4 regions of the Streptomyces sp. NPDC050211 genome follow, and region 4 is predicted to be linked to each of the others. Evidence: riboswitches for the same ligand, from Rfam matches in the RefSeq annotation. Region 4 holds a riboswitch; each other region holds the start of a gene.
What was found. Region 4 has a riboswitch for thiamine pyrophosphate ahead of AB0I98_RS29050 (thiamine ABC transporter substrate-binding protein). Riboswitches for the same ligand answer to the same signal wherever they lie in the genome.
Positions count from the first base shown of each region.

Region 1: linked by a shared signal. The riboswitch ahead of thiC (phosphomethylpyrimidine synthase ThiC) and the one ahead of AB0I98_RS29050 (thiamine ABC transporter substrate-binding protein) in region 4 are both predicted to bind thiamine pyrophosphate.
Region 2: linked by a shared signal. The riboswitch ahead of lanKC (class III lanthionine synthetase LanKC) and the one ahead of AB0I98_RS29050 (thiamine ABC transporter substrate-binding protein) in region 4 are both predicted to bind thiamine pyrophosphate.
Region 3: linked by a shared signal. The riboswitch ahead of thiO (glycine oxidase ThiO) and the one ahead of AB0I98_RS29050 (thiamine ABC transporter substrate-binding protein) in region 4 are both predicted to bind thiamine pyrophosphate.

Region 1 is NZ_JBFALC010000013.1:40,219-44,683, reverse strand. Features, by position in the region: gene AB0I98_RS16355 (IclR family transcriptional regulator C-terminal domain-containing protein) at 1-563, shown strand, start outside; gene AB0I98_RS16350 (SsgA family sporulation/cell division regulator) at 663-1,100, shown strand; gene AB0I98_RS16345 (YibE/F family protein) at 1,241-2,809, opposite strand; TPP riboswitch at 2,881-3,070, shown strand; gene thiC (phosphomethylpyrimidine synthase ThiC) at 3,063-4,465, shown strand, end outside.
Region 2 is NZ_JBFALC010000025.1:65,503-69,967, forward strand. Features, by position in the region: gene lanKC (class III lanthionine synthetase LanKC) at 8-2,941, opposite strand; TPP riboswitch at 3,066-3,248, opposite strand; gene AB0I98_RS24315 (GYD domain-containing protein) at 3,370-3,690, shown strand; gene AB0I98_RS24320 (ferredoxin) at 3,768-4,001, opposite strand; gene AB0I98_RS24325 (aldehyde dehydrogenase) at 4,006-4,465, opposite strand, start outside.
Region 3 is NZ_JBFALC010000043.1:18,903-23,367, forward strand. Features, by position in the region: gene AB0I98_RS33075 (Rv2175c family DNA-binding protein) at 1-266, opposite strand, end outside; gene AB0I98_RS33080 (FAD-dependent oxidoreductase) at 367-1,602, opposite strand; gene AB0I98_RS33085 (hypothetical protein) at 1,648-2,007, opposite strand; TPP riboswitch at 2,060-2,171, shown strand; gene thiO (glycine oxidase ThiO) at 2,169-3,362, shown strand; gene thiS (sulfur carrier protein ThiS) at 3,359-3,559, shown strand; gene AB0I98_RS33100 (thiazole synthase) at 3,562-4,356, shown strand; gene pknB (Stk1 family PASTA domain-containing Ser/Thr kinase) at 4,455-4,465, shown strand, end outside.
Region 4 is NZ_JBFALC010000034.1:20,022-24,486, forward strand. Features, by position in the region: gene rlmN (23S rRNA (adenine(2503)-C(2))-methyltransferase RlmN) at 1-819, shown strand, start outside; TPP riboswitch at 869-987, shown strand; gene AB0I98_RS29050 (thiamine ABC transporter substrate-binding protein) at 985-2,061, shown strand; gene AB0I98_RS29055 (iron ABC transporter permease) at 2,112-3,713, shown strand; gene AB0I98_RS29060 (ABC transporter ATP-binding protein) at 3,713-4,465, shown strand, end outside.

The DNA.
Region 1 (4,465 bases), on a different contig from region 4:
TCCTCGGGGAGGCCGCTGAGCGGCTGGGCAGCAGCGGTGCCCGGCAGAAACGTCGCAGCACGGTCGTCGAGACCCTCGCGACCTGGCGCGACGCCATCGGCGTACCCGTGTACTACGCGATGTACCAGGACGGCGAGATCGAAGTCATGTGTGTCTCCGACACCCCGGGCAATCCGGCGGTCGAGGAGTGGGCCGACTTCCGCGAGACCGGACATGCGCACGCCATCGGGCAGTGCCTGCTGTCCCAACTCGACGAGGACGCCCGCCGCGACCATCTCGATCGCTATCCCGTGCAGTCCATCACCCCGTACACCGTGCGGGACGACCACACGCTGCTACGGCGGCTGGAACGGACGCGGCGGACGCAGCCGGTGACGGAGCGGCAGGAGTACGCGCTGGGGACCGTGTGCGCGGCGATTCCGATCACCGTGGGCACCACGGCCGCGACGATGGCCATCTCGCTGCCCTCCCATCAAGCCGATCGGCTGCTGCCCGCGGTACGGCAGTTGCAGGGTGAGATCGGGCGGCTCCTGGGCTCGCTGGCGATCTCTATCAGCATCTGAAAACTCACTCCTTGTGATCTGTCGTGTACGTTCAGCAAGATGCCTTCAGTGCCGGGGGGTCCATACCCGGCCAGACGATGGCAAATGACGGGACAGGCGATGCGCGAGTCCGTACAGGCAGAGGTCATGATGAGCTTTCTCGTGTCCGAGGAGCTCTCCTTCCGTATCCCGGTGGAGTTGCGCTACGAGACCGATGATCCCTATGCCGTGCGGCTGACGTTCCATCTGCCCGGTGACGCCCCCGTGACCTGGGCGTTCGGGCGGGAGCTGCTGATCGACGGGGTGGGCCGGCCGTGCGGAGAGGGGGATGTTCGTGTCTCGCCCGCCGAACACGACACGCTCGGCGACGTCCTGATCCGGCTTCAGGTCGGGGGCGATCAGGCCGTGTTCCGTTCCTCGGCGGCACCGCTCGTGGCCTTTCTCGACCGCACCGACAAGCTGGTGCCGCTGGGCCAGGAGGGCGCCCTCGCCGACTTCGACGCTCATCTCGACGAGGCGCTGGACCGCATCCTGGCGGAGGAGCAGAGCGCGGGGTGAAGGGCGCGGGGGGCGGCGGTGACGCAACGGTTCGCCGGGGCTGTGCAGCCGTGCAGGAACGCTTTTGCGAGGCAGGTCGGGGTGAGCGATTGCGGGCTCGCTTGTCGCCGGCGGTGACCGGCTCCCGGTGGCCGCTCCCCTCACCGCTTGCGGCGTCGCCCCTTCCCGCCTCGTGTCGGAGCCGCGACAGTGGCGCCGGAAGGAGCGGCCTGCTCTCCTCCCTGGCGGTCGGCCGAGACCATCAGCGCCGCGAGCGCCGTAGTGACCGGCACCGACGCGACGAGACCGATCGAGCCCACCAGCGTGCGCACGATCTCCTCCGCGACCAACTCGCTGTTGGCAACAGTGCCGACGCTGCTCTGCGCGATCGAGAAGAGCAGCAGCAGCGGCAGCGCGGCGCCCGCATAGGCGAGGACGAGCGTATTGACCACCGATGCGATGTGGTCGCGTCCAATGCGGATGCCCGCGCGATACAGCCCGCGCCAGCCCATCGTCGGGTTGGCCTCGTGCAGCTCCCAGACCGCTGACGTCTGCGTGACCGTCACGTCGTCGAGCACACCGAGCGAACCGATGATGATGCCGGCGAGCAGCAGACCACTCATGTCGATCGACGGATAGAGGCCGTGGATCAGACCGGTGTTGTCATCCGTGTTGCCGGTGAGCGCGGCCCAGTCGATGAACAGTGAGCCCAGGATGCCGATCAGCAGCAGCGAGATGAGGGTGCCGAGCACCGCCACCGAGGTTCTCGCGGACAGGCCGTGGCACAGGTACAGGGCGACCAGCATGATGGCGCTCGCCCCGATCACCGCCACGACCAGCGGGTTCGAGCCCTGGAGGATGGCGGGCAGGATGAAGAAGTTCAGCACCAGGAAGCTGATGGCCAGGGCGACCAGTGCCATGACGCCCCGCAACCGTCCGACGACCACGACGGCGAGGGCGAAGATCCCGGCAAGCAGCATCATCGGAAGACGACGGTTCACATCGGTGACCGAGTACTGCAAGTCCCTGGGTGCGGAGGGCTCGTAGGCGACGACGACCTTCTGGCCCTCGTCCAGCTGCCGCGACTGGTCCGGCTGCACGATCTCGGTGAACGTACGGCCCTTGTCCTTGCCCGTGTCGACCCGGATCGTCGCCTTCTTGCAGGTGCCGTTCGCCTGCTGCTGCGCCGAGGAACCCTCCGCGGTGGAGGTGTCACCGGTCGGGGTCTCACCCGAGGCGTTGACGTCCTTGCAGCTGACCTCGTCCACCTTGGTGACTGTGGCCTGCTGCGTCTGCCGGTCGAAGCCGACCCCGGTGCGCTCGTGCGGCGGCGCTCCGCCGGGCCACAACACTGCGAGCCCTACGACCACGGCCGCGGCGAACGGGATGAGGATCGCCGCGATGATCTTGCGCAGATGCTGGGAGACGGGCGCCGCGGGACCGTGACTGTGCGAGTGGCCATGTCCGCCACCACCGCCGCCCCCGGGTCCGTGTCCGCCCCCGCCGCCGTGATCGTGGCCGCCACCGGCCCCCGAACTCTGGCCGGGTCCGGCGTCGGAGGCGGGCCCGTGCTCATGCCAGTCGCCGGATCTGGTTCCGGCTCCAGTCTCGCGACCGCCGCCGGAAACAGGCCCGCTTCCACGGCTGTTGCCGTTCGCGGGGCCGCTTCCGGAGCCGGGGCCGCGGGGCGGCTCGGGCGGTGGGTACGGGGACTGATGCGTCGTGGTCACCGCCCGATCATCGCAAGAACGGCCGGGGCCCACTGTTCAGCGCGCCCGAATTGACGCTAGCGTGTAGGCACCTTTGTACACGCGGGAGCTCGGAGCACCGGGCTGAGAGGGCGCTGACCTCCGTCTTCGCAATGTTTCACGTGGAACGTCATCGGATTCGAGTGATGTTCCCCATGAAACGGCGGCAGACGGAAACCGCTGCGTCGACCGCTGAACCTGTTACCGGGTAATGCCGGCGTAGGGAGTAGGTCTCATGACCATCAAGGACACACGCACGCCTGCCTCCACGCAGAACGCGACGGACGGTCCGTCGCCGACTCCGACCAGCGAGGAGGCCGGGAAGTCCATCGGCTGGCACAAGGCGTACATCGAGGGCTCACGCCCTGATCTGCGCGTGCCGGTCCGCCAGGTGCACCTCACCAACGGGCAGTCGGTCACGCTGTACGACACCTCCGGCCCGTACACCGATCCGCTCGTCGACACCGACGTCCGCCGGGGGCTCGCCCCGCTGCGAGAGAACTGGATCGTCGCCCGCGGCGACACCGAGGAGTACGCGGGCCGTCCCGTCCGCCCCGAGGACGACGGCATCAAGCACACCTCGCCGCGCGGCGGCCTGCGCAACCTCGACGCGGTCTTCCCCGGACGGCCACGCCAGCCGCGCCGCAGCCGCGACGACAAGGCCGTCACCCAGCTCGCCTACGCGCGCCGGGGCGAGATCACGCCCGAAATGGAGTTCGTGGCCGTCCGGGAGGAGGTTTCGCCCGAAGTGGTCCGTGAGGAGATCGCGGCGGGCCGGGCCGTGCTGCCCGCGAACGTCAACCACCCGGAGATCGAGCCGATGATCATCGGCAAGCGGTTCCTGGTGAAGGTCAACGCCAACATCGGCAACTCCGCGGTCACTTCCTCCATCGAGGAGGAGGTCGAGAAGATGACCTGGGCGACCCGCTGGGGCGCCGACACGGTCATGGACCTGTCCACCGGCCGCAATATCCACACGACCCGTGAGTGGGTGCTGCGCAACTCCCCCGTCCCCATCGGCACGGTCCCCCTCTACCAGGCCCTGGAAAAGGTCGACGGCCGCGCCGAGGAGCTGACCTGGGAGATCTACAAGGACACGGTCATCGAACAGGCCGAACAGGGCGTGGACTACATGACCGTCCACGCGGGCGTTCGCCTGCCGTTCGTACCGCTCACCGCCAACCGCAAGACCGGCATCGTCTCGCGCGGCGGCTCGATCATGGCGGCGTGGTGCCTGGCGCACCACAAGGAATCGTTCCTCTACGAGAACTTCGAGGAACTCTGCGAGATCCTCGCCGCCTACGACGTCACGTACTCGCTCGGCGACGGTCTGCGGCCCGGCTCCATCGCGGACGCCAATGACGAGGCGCAGTTCGCGGAACTCCGAACTCTCGGGGAACTCAACCAGATCGCGAAGCGTTTCAACGTACAGACCATGATCGAGGGCCCGGGACATGTCCCGATGCACAAGATCAAGGAGAACATCGACCTTCAGCAGGAGATCTGCGATGAAGCTCCGTTCTATACGCTCGGCCCGCTGACGACGGACGTCGCGCCGGCGTACGACCACATCACTTCCGGCATCGGTGCCGCGATGATCGCCTGGTGGGGCACGGCCATGCTCTGCTATGTCACGCC
Region 2 (4,465 bases), on a different contig from region 4:
TTGTGTGTCACGACCCTTCTCGGGCCGGTCCGTGGGCCGCCGCCGCAGCGGGCGGCGGCGGAAGGAAGGGGAGCGCCGCGGTGCGGCCGGGGCGGGCTGCGGTGATGGCGAGCAGGCAGCCCGCGGTGCCGGTGGCGAGGTCCATGGAGAGCCGCATCATCTGCTCGCCGGGGAAGGCGAGTTCGCCCTCGTACGGCATGGCGTACCAGCCGAGTGCGGCGGTCTGCGCGTCCAGGTCGGCGCGTGATGCCCCCGTCCGGGCGAGGTGCAGGATCATCCCCGCGCGCCCGTGGAAGAGGCCGGGCTGCGCGTAGTACCGGGACCGGGCCGCCGGCGCGATGTCGGTGCGGGCCCGGGCGAACTCCTCGTCGTCGGGGCGGTGGGCGAGGTAGTCCTCGATCACCGTGCCGATGCCGACACTGCCCGACCCGAGGTACGGCATGGTGCGGAAGCCCTCGTCCACGGCGAGGGTGCCGGTGTCGTCCCGTACGCACCGGGCGAGGTCGGCGCGGAGCGCGGACGCCGCGTGGTCGAGGAGCCCGCGGTCACCGGTGGACTCGTACAGCCGCAGGAAGAACAGCGCCGGTCCGGTCGCGCCGTCCAGCAGTCCCGCCCGTCTGCCCGCCGAGTGGTCCCGTTCCGCGAGGATGCGGGCCGCCGTCATCGCGTGGTCGCGCAGCCCCGGCTCCCCCGTCGTACGGGCCAGCTGGTCGAGGGTGAGCCCGAGGCCCGCGAGTCCGCCGTGCAGACCGGGGGCGAGCCGCTGCCAGGGCTCGTCGAGGACGCGGGTCATGAGATCGAGGGCACGGCCGGTGTGTCCGAGGCGGTCGAGGAGGTACGCCACCCCGGCGAGGCCGTCGTAGAAGCCGGGCGGTGTCCCGTCGGGCGGCGGGTCGGTGTGATCCAGAAGCCATTGCTCGCCCTCCTCCCAGCGCCCGTTCCCCGTCTCGTCGAGGGCGTAGAGGACTCCGGCGGCGCCGTACGCCATGCCGAGCCCGCCGCCCTCGGAGAACTGGGCGATGTCGCCGGGCAGGAGCCGGTCGTCCCGGCCGGGCGTGGCGGAGCGGAGGATCGCCCGCACCATGGAGGCGGGGCCTTCCGGCCGGCCCGCGGGATCGGCGGGAAGTCGGCGCGCTACGCCGGGCTTCCGCTCACCCGCGAGGCCTTCCTCCCCGTCCGCCGGATCAGCGGGCAGCCAGCGCGCGGCATCGAACCGCTGGTCCTGGAGGTCGGCCCCTCCGCGGGCACCGCTGGGGTGCCCCACACCGTCGGCAGCCCGATGGCGAGCACCCAGCGCTCCGCCCTGCGGGGAGTCCTGCCGGTCCGCGGGATCGGCGGGGAGCCAGGGCGCGGGGCCGGACTTCCGCCCACCCGCGGCGCCTCCCTCCCGGCCCGCCGCATCAGCGGGAAGCCGGCGCGCGACGCCCGGCTGCCGCTCACCCGCAGGGCCTTCCTCCCCGCCCGCCGGATCAGCGCGGAGCCAAGACGCGACGCCCGGCTGCCGCTCACCCGTGATGACCCGGACCGCCTTGTCCAGGAACTCCCGCGGCAGGTCCGGGAATTGACCGGCCGCGATCTCGGCGAGGTGGGCGGCCTTGCGCCGGTCGACGACGAGCAGGGACGTCATGGGCAGGAAGAGCGCGAGCCGCAGACAGGCGAGGGCGTAGTGGTCGACGTCGTGGCCCGCGCGGTCGGCGGGGGCGGCGAAACCGGGGTGGGCGATGGTCTGGCCGTGGTGTTCGCCGACGGGCGTGGCGGCCTCGAAGTCGAGCAGGCGGACGGTCCGGTCGTCCGGCGCGAGCATGATGTTGAGGGGGTGCAGGTCGTTGAAGACCAGTCCGCGGTCGTGCACGGCGGCCACGGCGGTCTCGGTGGCGCGGTGCACCGCTAACGCCCAGCGGGTGTACGCGGCGACGGCGTCCGGGTCCGGTTCGGGCTGGAGCAGCGGATGGCGTTGCACGATCGCGGAGTTGAGGGTGCCGCCCGTCAGGAAGTCCATCACGAGGAAGCGGTGGTCGCCGAGGGTGAACCAGTCCCGTACTCCGGGTGCGACCCCCAGCCCGGTGAGCCGCTCCAGGGCCGCCTTCTCCCGTTCCAGGCGGGTCACGGCATCCGCTCCGTCCACGGTGAGTCCCGCGTACGGCCGGGCCTCCTTCAGTACGACCTGCTCGCCGGTCCGCACATCGGTGCCGGCGTAGACCCCGCCCCCGTTGGAGAAGTGCAGCGCCCGTTCGATGCGGTACGGCAGGTCGCGGGTGGTGGTGGCGTTCCGCGCGTCGAGGTGCGGGCGCAGGAACTCCGGGAGCGTCACCCACGCGGGGGGCCGGAAGGCGGGGTCCCGGCGGTCGGGGACCAGTCGGCCGTCCGGGTCCTCGACGGCGGGGACGACGACGCCGTTCTCGTCGACGCAGTGGCGTTCGGTGAAGCCGCCGTAGCGCACGTACAGCGGGCCCTCGTTCCAGCGCAGATCGCTGAGGATGGCGGGTCCGGGCTCGCCGGACAGCAGGTCGCCCAACTCCTTGAGAATCCGGTGGAGTTCGGTCTCGTCCGCCGGGTAGAGGGTGGCGAACTTGCCGCTGTCACCGCGGCTGGCGTACTTGGAGTTGCGCAGGAGCAGCGGCTGGGCGCCGGGCACGAGCTTGAAGGGGATGCCGCGCGGTACGCAGTAGTCCCACAGTCTGGCGGCGGTCTTCTCGGCGTTGTCGAGGCAGGCCGAGACGTGGATCTTCCAGCCCTGGCCCGGGAGCCCGGGGCACGGCGTGCCGTGCTCGTCGACCGGGGCGAGCTGAAGCCAGTCACCGGAGGTGAAGCTCCGCCAGCCTTCCGGGACCGGCCGCAGCGCGGCCTCAAACAGGGAGGCGGCGCCGACGGCGGACAGACGGTCCGGTGTCTCGTAGAAGATCCGGTCGGCGAGACAGTAGATCTCGTAGCGCCTGTCCATCGGCCCTCCTCGGGGGCGGCGTGGGTTCGAGAGTTCCACGCCGCCCGGCGAGGCGGACAGTCGCACATGTCATGAATCCGACATGCGAAATGCACGGGTCCCGGGCATACGAATGGCACACGAATGACCTACGAGACGGGTTCCCTTCGCCGGCATTACCCGGATCAGGTAACTGGGGGTCGCCTTCCGGTCGTCCCACTACTACGACCTTCCGGCCTCTCAGCCCGACCGTCGACGTCGGCAACGGCGGAGACTCACGCCTTCCGCCAGAGTCGGCTACTTCGGTTGGACTCCCTCACTCGTCCCGTAGGCCTACTACTAGGATAAAACGCCCAAGCCTCTACGGAACCCCCTGAATGGAAATTTTCCGAATATGGAACGAAGGTGATTACTGAGACACGAGTGAACACGACTGAAAGGCCCAGCAGATGCCGAAGTACCTCATCAAGGTCAGGTTGACCGTCGACGGGCTGAAGGGCCTGCTCAACGAGGGCGCAGCCGCGCGCCGCCAGGTCGTCGAGCGCATGGTCCAGGGACTCGGGGGCCGGCTCGAGTCGCAGTACTGGGCCTTCGGGGACGACGACGTCTACGTCACGGTGGAACTCCCGGACAACACCTCGGCGGCGGCCATCGGCCTGGTCACGTCGGCGGCGGGCGGCGTCCGCACGAGCACGGTCGTCCTCCTCTCCCCCGAAGAGATCGACGAGGCGATCCGACGGAACGTGGAGTACCGGGCCCCGGGCGCCTGACTCACCCCGGGTAGCGGGATGAGCGGCCCGGACCGCCGCCGCAGCCCTCGAGCGCGACGGCAGCCACGACAGCCGCGCTAATCCTCCGGCGGGAACACCGGCTCCCCGCTCCCCAGCAGCGTGATCATGATCGCCTCCACCGGGCAGCTCTCCGCCGCCTCCAGGATCTGTTCGTTGGCGTCCGTCTCGGGGTCGACGGGGTGGGACTGCCGTCCGGTGTCGAGGCGGAAGCCGTCCGGGGCGTGGTGGAGGCACTGGGCGGAGCCGATGCAGATGGAGCGGTCGACCTCGACCTGCCAGCGGTCGCCCATGGCGCTACGCCTCCCAGCCCGCCGGGAGATGGATCATCTTGTGTTCGAGATACTCGCCGTAGCCCTCCGGCCCGAACTCCCGGCCCAGCCCGCTGTTCTTGTAGCCGCCGAACGGGCCCAGCATGTCGAGGCTGAAGGTGTTCACCGAGTACGTGCCGGTACGGACCTGTCGCGCGACCTCGATGCCGTGCTCGACGTCCGCCGTCCAGACGCTGCCGGACAGCCCGTAGTCGGAGTCGTTCGCGATCTTCAGGGCCTCGTCCTCGTCGCCGTAGGGAAGGAGGCAGATCACGGGCCCGAAGATCTCCTCCCTCGCTATCCGCATCGAGTTGTCGACATCGCCGAAGAGCGTCGGCTCGACGTACCAGCCGCGCTCGAGGCCCGCCGGACGGCCGCCGCCCGTGAGGATCTTGGCGCCCTCCTCCTGGCCGATGCGGATGTAGTCGAGGTTGCGCTGCTGCTGG
Region 3 (4,465 bases), on a different contig from region 4:
TCCAGCATCTCTTCGTCGGTGAAGCCGTCGTCCCGCAGGAGCGTCAGGGTCCCGGACAGGCCCTTGACCACCTTCTGCTCGGTCCCGTCGATGAAGGCGGCGGGGACGTGCAGCGCGCGGTTCTCACCACGGCGTACGGCGATGAGCTGGCCGTCCTTGACCAGCTGCCGGACGCGGGTCACCTCGACATCGAGCATTTCCGCGATGTCGGGCAGGGTGAGCCAGGCGGGGACGAGAGCATCGATCTTTGCGTCAATCTCGGTCACGGGACAAGCGTGCCATCCCGGACTGACAGTCGGAAGCCAGACCCGTCCGACCTGCGCGAACGCGTTACGCCATGACAGCCGTTGCGCCCACACGAACTCCTTACGCCGTCGCCGTCGCCGTCTTCAGCGGTCGCGCCGGATCCGAGATCAGTACCGGATTCATCTCCGCGCCCGCCTCGATCAGCCGCCGTCCCTGCGCCAGGTCCCTGGGGCGGCCCACCGCCAGCAGGGCGACCAGGCGGTTCTCGCGGAGCCAGCACACCGTCCAGGACGGGCCGGAGCGGTCGCCGCGCCACAGGGTCGTGTCGGCGGACGCGTGGTGACCGGCGTACTGGACGAAGCGGCCGAACTGCTCCGACCAGAAGTACGGGACCGGGTCGTACACCGCGGGGGCCTCGCCGATGATGTTCGCCGCGACCGTGCGCGGCCCCTGGAGGGCGTTGTCCCAGTGGTGGACCAGCAGGCGCTCGCCATACCTTCCCGAAGGGAAGGAGGCGCAGTCGCCGACCGCGTAGACGTCCGGGACGGAGGTCTGCAGCCGGTCGTCGGCCACGACCTCGCCGTGCTTGCCCAGCTTGATGTCCGAACCGGCGAGCCAGGCGGTGGCGGGCCGGGCGCCGATGCCGACCACGACCGCGTCCGCGGGCAGCCGTGAGCCGTCGTCGAGGACGACCGTGCCGGGCTCGACGCGCTCCACGCGCGCGTGCGTCCGCAGCACCGCGCCGCTGTCGGCGTACCAGGCGGCCATCGGCGCGGCCACCTCGGCGGGCAGCGCTCCCGCGAGCGGCCGGTCGGCGGCCTCCACGACGGTCACCGCGCAGCCCGCCTCGCGCGCCGCCGTGGCGAACTCCGCGCCGATCCAGCCCGCGCCGACGACCACGATGTCGTGCTGCCGGGCGAGCACCGGCCGCAGCCGCTCGGCGTCGTCCAGGGTGCGCAGCAGATGGACGCCGGGGACGCCCTCGGCGCCCGGCAGCCGGATCGGTTCCGCACCGGTGGCGAGGACCAGGACGTCGTACGGGACAGGCCCGGCCTCGGTGTCCAGCTCGTGGTCGGCGGGGCGCACACCCAGCACCTCGCGCCCCAGCTGCAGTTCGATGCCGAGCGCTTCGAAGTCCACGTCGAAGGCGGAGCCCTCGGCCTTGCCGAGCAGTACGGCCTTGGACAGCGGCGGCCGGTCGTACGGCTGGTGCGGCTCGGCGCCGATCAGCGTCACGGTGCCGGTGAAGCCCATTTCGCGCAGGGCGACGGCCGTCTGCACCCCGGCCATGCCCGCGCCGGCCACGACCACGCGTCGCGGCTGTGACGTGCCTCGTTGCTGCGTCTGCTCGCTCACCTGATCACCATAGACAACTGACGATCCGTCAGTCAGCGGCCGGGTTCAGTGACCTGCTCCACAATCCTCGTCGACCTGCTCCACCACACTCGTCCCGCTGCCCGGCTGCGACTCCCACTCCCAGGTCTCTTTGAGCCGCACCCGGCCGTCCGGCAGCTCCACGACCGTCGACACGCAGTGCCCGGAGGACGTCGTCCCGTCGCCCTTGAGCTGCACGTACCGGAAGTCGAGGCGGTCGCCCTCACGGGTACCCACCAGATGCCCGCGTACGACGTCCCCGCCCGCGTACTCGGCCCAGATCGTCCCGTCCTCCTCGTGGTAGGTGAACCGCGTGCGCGTACCCACCTGACCTGGGGCTTGGTCGGCGACAGGCGCCAGGACGAGGCCGTCGAGCGAGCGGGGCATGACAAGAGGCTCCCTTACAGAGGCGCGGAACCAAGGGCTAGGGTGGCCAACGTAGAGCACTCGCGGGAGCCCGGACGCACCGGGCTGAGAGGGAGGCTGGCGGCCTCCGACCGTACGAACCTGATCCGGGTCATGCCGGCGAAGGGAGGGGCTGGACGCCCATGTCGCATACGTCCGACACAGCTACGTTCGACAACGCCACGTCCGACACCGCGGACGTCCTTGTCATCGGGGGCGGAATCATCGGCCTGGTCACGGCGTGGCGGGCCGCGCAGCGCGGGTTCGCCACGGCCGTCGTGGATCCCGAGCCGGGCGGCGGAGCCGCGCAGGTGGCGGCCGGGATGCTGGCCGCCGTCACGGAACTGCACTACGGCGAGCAGACCCTGCTCGGCCTGAACCTCGCCTCGGCCCGCCGCTACCCGGACTTCGCGGCCGAGCTCACCGAGCTGACCGGCCACGACCTCGGCTACCGCCAGTGCGGCACGCTCGCCGTCGCCCTGGACGCCGACGACCGCGCCCATCTGCGCGAACTGCACGCGCTGCAACGGGCGTCGGGGCTGGACTCCGAGTGGCTGTCCGGGCGGGAGTGCCGGCGTCTGGAGCCGATGCTCGCGCCCGGTGTGCGCGGCGGGCTGCGCGTCGACGGCGACCACCAGATCGACCCGCGGCGCCTCGCCGGTGCGCTGGTGGCCGTGTGCGAGCGGGCCGGAGTGGTCTTCCACCGGACCTGGGCCGAGCGGCTGTCGGTCGTACGGGAGCGGGCGGCCGGTGTCGTCACGCGCGACGGCAGGGCCGTGGGCGCGGGGCAGGTCGTCCTCGCCGCGGGCAGCCTGAGCGGGCGGCTCGCGGGCGTCCCGGAGGACGTACTGCCGCCGGTACGGCCCGTGAAGGGGCAGGTGGTGCGGCTGACCGTGCCGGAGCGGTGCGCGCCGTTCCTGAGCCGGACCGTGCGCGCCGTGGTCCGCGGCAGCCATGTCTACCTGGTGCCGCGCGCGAACGGCGAGCTGGTCATCGGCGCGACCAGCGAGGAGCTGGGCTGGGACACGACGGTGACGGCGGGCGGCGTCTACGAGCTGCTGCGCGACGCGCACGAGCTGGTCCCCGGCCTCACCGAGCTGCCGCTGACGGAGACCCGGGCCGGACTGCGCCCCTGCTCCCCCGACAACGCGCCGCTGCTCGGCCCGACGGACCTCCCGGGACTCCTGCTGGCCACCGGCCACTACCGCAACGGCGTGCTGCTCACACCGGTCACCGGCGACGCCATGGCCCACGCGCTGGCCACCGGTGAACTCCCGGACGAGGCCCGCCCCTTCACCCCGAAGCGCTTCGGCGCACTCACGGAGCTGCCCGCATGATCGTCTGGATCAACGGTGAGCGTCGGGAGGTCACCGACGGCACCGCCCTCGACACCCTCGTGAAGTCCCTCACCGCGGCGCCCTCCGGAGTGGCCGCCGCCCTGAACGAAACCGTCGTCCCGCGCGCGGAGTGGTCCGCCACGTCCCTCTCCGAGGGAGACCGCGTCGAAGTCCTCACCGCCGTCCAAGGAGGCTGACCATGGCTGACGATCCCTTTGTCATCGGCGGTACGGCCTTCTCGTCCCGTCTCATCATGGGGACGGGCGGTGCGCCCAGCCTGGAGGTCCTTGAGCGGGCGCTCGTCGCCTCCGGCACGGAGCTGACGACGGTCGCGATGCGGCGGGTGAACCCCGATGTGCACGGTTCGGTGCTGTCGGTGCTGGAGCGGCTCGGCATCCGGGTGCTGCCGAACACGGCGGGCTGCTTCACCGCCGGAGAAGCCGTGCTCACCGCCCGGCTGGCCCGGGAGGCGCTCGGCACCGACCTGGTCAAGCTGGAGGTCATCGCCGACGAGCGCACCCTGCTGCCCGACCCGATCGAGCTGCTGGAGGCGGCCGAGACGCTGGTGGACGACGGGTTCACGGTGCTGCCGTACACCAACGACGACCCGGTGCTGGCACGGAAGCTGGAGGACGCCGGCTGCGCCGCGATCATGCCGCTCGGCTCGCCCATCGGCTCCGGACTCGGCATCCGCAACCCGCACAACTTCCAGCTGATCGTGGAGCACGCGCGCGTGCCGGTGATTCTGGACGCGGGAGCCGGTACGGCGTCGGACGCGGCGCTCGCGATGGAGCTGGGGTGCGCCGGTGTGATGCTCGCCTCGGCGGTGACGCGGGCGCAGGAGCCGGCGCTGATGGCCGCCGCCATGAGGAGCGGGGTGGAGGCGGGGCGGCTGGCTTATCGGGCTGGGCGGATTCCGCGCCGTCACTTCGCGGAGGCGTCCTCTCCGGCGGAGGGCATGGCACGGCTGGACCCCGAGCGCCCCGCCTTCTGATCCCGTACGTGCGACGTGCGTCACAGCTCGGCTGCAGTAGAGCCCCTATCACGACCGAAACGGCGGTTGTGTCAGCGGTGGCTCGTAGACTCACCTGCGTGGATACGAC
Region 4 (4,465 bases):
AAGACGCTGTGGCGGCTGTTCGACGGGACGCTGGTCGAGTCGGTGCTCATGCGGTATCCGGACCGGGTGACGATGTGCATCAGCTCGCAGGCGGGCTGCGGTATGAACTGTCCGTTCTGCGCCACCGGGCAGGCAGGCCTCGACCGGAATCTGTCCACCGCCGAGATCGTGCACCAGATCGTGGACGGGATGCGGGCGCTCAGGGACGGCGAGATTCCCGGAGGGCCCGCGCGGCTGTCCAACATCGTCTTCATGGGCATGGGCGAGCCGCTCGCCAACTACAAGCGGGTCGTGGGTGCCATTCGCGCGCTCACCGACCCCGAACCCGACGGGCTCGGGCTCTCGCAGCGCGGGATCACCGTCTCCACCGTCGGGCTCGTCCCGGCCATCCACCGGTTCGCCGACGAGGGCTTCAAGTGCCGGCTCGCGATCTCGCTGCACGCGCCGGACGACGAGCTGCGCGACACCCTCGTACCGGTCAACACCCGGTGGAAGGTGCGCGAGGTGCTCGAGGCCGGATGGGAGTACGCGGCCCGGTCCGGGCGCCGGCTGTCCATCGAGTACGCGCTGATCCGGGACATCAACGACCAGGCCTGGCGCGGTGACCGGCTCGGACGGCTGCTCAAGGGCAGGCCGGTGCATGTGAATCTGATCCCGCTGAACCCGACGCCGGGCTCGAAGTGGACGGCCTCCCGTCCGGAGGACGAGAAGGCGTTCGTCGAGGCGATCGCCGCGCATGGTGTGCCGGTGACGGTCCGGGATACCCGTGGTCAGGAGATCGACGGGGCGTGTGGTCAGCTCGCGGCCACCGAGAGGTAGTCTGATCGACGTCGGTACATCGACGTCGGTACAACTTCATATCCAATTCATTTTCCGACAGGGGAGCGCCACAGCGCTGAGAGTGCGGCAGCCATAGTTCCGGCGGGCCGCAGACCCTCTGAACCTCGCCCAGGTCATTCTGGGTAGGAAGTTCGGTCTTCACTCATGAGAACCACGAACAAGTACATAGCCGTGGCCGTCGGGCTGGGCCTCGTCACGCTGTCCGCGTGCGGATCGTCGTCCGACTCCGCCGGCGGCGACTCCAAGACCGTCACGCTCGTCAGCCACGACTCCTGGGCCGTCTCCAAGAGCGTCATCGCCGAGTTTGAGAAGAAGTCCGGGTACCAGGTCAAGGTCCTGGAGGACGGCGACGCCGGGCAGGCCGTCAACAAGGCGATCCTGACCAAGGACAACCCGCAGGGCGACGTCTTCTTCGGCGTCGACAACACCCTGCTCTCGCGGGCCCTCGACAACGACCTCTTCCAGTCGTACGAGGCGAAGGGCGCCGACCAGATCAAGCCCGAGTACCGGGTCGACGAGGACGAGCACCGCGTCACGCCCGTCGACACCGGCGACATCTGCGTCAACTACGACAAGGCGTACTTCAGCAAGCACAAGCTGACCCCGCCCACCTCCTTCGACGACCTGATCAAGCCGGCCTACAAGAACCTCCTCGTCACCGAGAACGCGTCCACCTCCTCACCGGGACTGGGCTTCCTCCTCGGGACCGCCGCCAAGTACGGCGACGACGGCTGGCAGGACTACTGGAAGAAGCTGAAGGCCAACGGCGTGAAGGTCGTCGACGGCTGGGAGCAGGCCTACAACGAGGAGTTCTCCGGTTCCGCGGGCGGCAAGAAGGCCAAGGCCGACCGGCCGCTCGTCGTCTCGTACGCCTCCTCGCCGCCCGCCGAGGTCATCTACGCCGACCCGAAGCCGGCCACCGCGCCGACCGGCGTCGCGACCGGCACCTGCTTCCGGCAGGTCGAGTACGCGGGGCTGCTGAGCAACGCGGGGAACACCGAGGGCGGCAAGGCACTCCTCGACTTCATGCTCACCAAGACGTTCCAGGACGACATGCCGCTGAACATGTTCGTCTACCCGGTGCGTGAAGGCGCCCAGGTGCCCGAGGAGTTCACCAAGTACGGTCCGCAGGCCGAGGATCCCGAGACCATGGACCCGGCGAAGATCGCCGACAACCGTGACGACTGGGTCAAGTCATGGACCTCGCTCGTACTGAAGTAGCCCCCGAAGTAGCCTCCGTCCGCAGGAAGTACGCGACGCGGCTCGGGCTCATGGCCGTGCCCGTCGCGTTCTTCGCGGTCTTCTTCGCCTACCCCGTCGCCGCGATCCTCGCGCGCGGACTCCATGTCGACGGAGCCTGGCAACTCGCCCGGATCTGGGACGTGGTGGCGCAGTCGGACATCCGTCATGTCCTGTGGTTCACCACCTGGCAGGCCCTCGCCTCCACCGCGCTCACCCTCCTCGTGGCGCTGCCCGGCGCCTACGTCTTCGCCCGTTTCGACTTCCCGGGCAAGCACGTTCTGCGGGCGATCGTCACGGTCCCCTTCGTGTTGCCGACGGTCGTCGTCGGTACGGCGTTCCTGGCGCTGGTGGGCCGTGGCGGGCTGCTGGACGAGCTGTGGGGCGTACGGCTGGACACGACCGTGTGGGCGATCCTGCTGGCGCATGTCTTCTTCAACTACGCGGTCGTCGTACGGACGGTCGGCGGACTCTGGGGGCAACTCGACCCGCGGCAGGAAGAGGCCGCGCGGATGCTCGGGGCGTCGCCGCTCAAGGCCTGGCGTCATATCACCCTCCCGGCGCTGGCGCCGGCCGTGGCCGCCGCCGTGCTGATGGTGTTCCTGTTCACCTTCACCTCCTTCGGTGTGGTGCAGATCCTCGGCGGACCGGGCTTCTCGACGCTGGAGGTCGAGATCTACCGGCAGACCTCGGAGATCTTCGATCTGTCCACGGCCGCGGTGCTGACGATCATTCAGTTCGTGGCGGTCGGCGCGATCCTCGCGCTGCACGCCTGGACCGTACGGCGGCGGGAGAGCGCCCTGCGGCTGGTGGACGCGTCGGTGACGGCCCGGCGGCCGCGCGGGGCGGGTCAGTGGGGGCTGCTGGCGGGCGTCCTCGCCTCCGTCGTCGTACTCTTGCTGCTGCCGTTGGCCGTGCTGGTGCAACGGTCGTTCGACGCGCCGGACTTCGGCTACTACCGGGCGCTGATGTCGTCCGACGGGGGCGTCTTCCTGGTGGCGCCGATCGAGGCGATCGGCAATTCGCTGCGGTACGCCGTCGTCGCCACCGTCATCGCCGTGGTGATCGGCGGTCTCGCCGCCGCCGCGCTCACCCGGCGGGACGCGGGCCGGTTCGTGCGCGGGTTCGACGCGCTGCTGATGCTGCCGCTCGGGGTGTCGGCGGTGACGGTCGGTTTCGGGTTCCTGATCGCGCTGGACGAGCCGCCGCTCGATCTGCGGGCCTCCTGGATCCTGGTGCCGCTCGCGCAGGCGCTGGTCGGTGTCCCGTTCGTCGTACGGACCATGCTGCCGGTGCTGCGGGCGGTGGACGCGCGGCTCAGGGAGGCGGCGGCCGTGCTCGGGGCGTCGCCGTGGCGGGTGTGGCGTGAGGTCGATCTGCCGATGGTGCGGCGGGCGTTGCTGATCGCGGCCGGGTTCGCGTTCGCGGTGTCGCTGGGGGAGTTCGGGGCGACCGTGTTCATCGCGCGGCCCGACAACCCGACGCTGCCGGTCGCGGTGGCCAAGCTGCTCGGTCGGGCCGGGGAACTCAACTACGGCCAGGCGATGGCCCTTTCGACGATTCTGATGGTGGTGTGCGCGGTGGCGCTGCTGGTGCTGGAGCGGCTGCGGACCGATCGGACGGGGGAGTTCTGATGCTGCTGGCCATCGACGACGCGACCGTACGGTTCGGCGGGCGGGCCGTGCTCGACGCCGTCGGCCTGGAGGTCGACGAGCACGAGATCGTGTGCGTGCTCGGGCCCAGCGGCAGCGGCAAGTCGACGCTGCTGCGGGCGGTGGCGGGGCTGCAACCGCTCGACTCCGGGCGGGTGTTGCTCGACGGGCGCGACCAGGTGGGGGTGCCCGCGCATCGGCGTGGGGTAGGGCTGATGTTCCAGGACCATCAGCTGTTCCCTCAGCGGGACGTGGGCGGCAACGTGGCCTTCGGGTTGCGGATGCACGGGGCGTCGAAGGGGCAACAGGCAGAGCGCGTACGGGAGTTGCTGGACCTCGTCGGTCTGCCGGGGGCCGTGCGTCGCGCCGTGGCGTCCCTCTCCGGCGGTGAGCAGCAGCGGGTGGCGCTGGCCCGTGCGCTCGCGCCGCAGCCCCGGCTGCTGATGCTGGACGAGCCGCTGGGGCAGCTCGACCGTTCGCTGCGGGAGCGGCTGGTCGTCGAACTCCGGGAACTCTTCGGCCGGTTGGGCACGGCCGTGCTCGCCGTCACGCACGACCAGGGTGAGGCCTTCGCGCTGGCCGACCGGGTGGTGGTGATGCGGGACGGGCGGATCGCCCAGACCGGGACGCCGCTGGAGGTCTGGCAGCGGCCGGTGGACGAGTTCGTGGCGCGCTTCCTCGGCTTCGACAACGTGCTCCAGGGAACGATCAGTGGAGCGGTCGCGGACACGCCC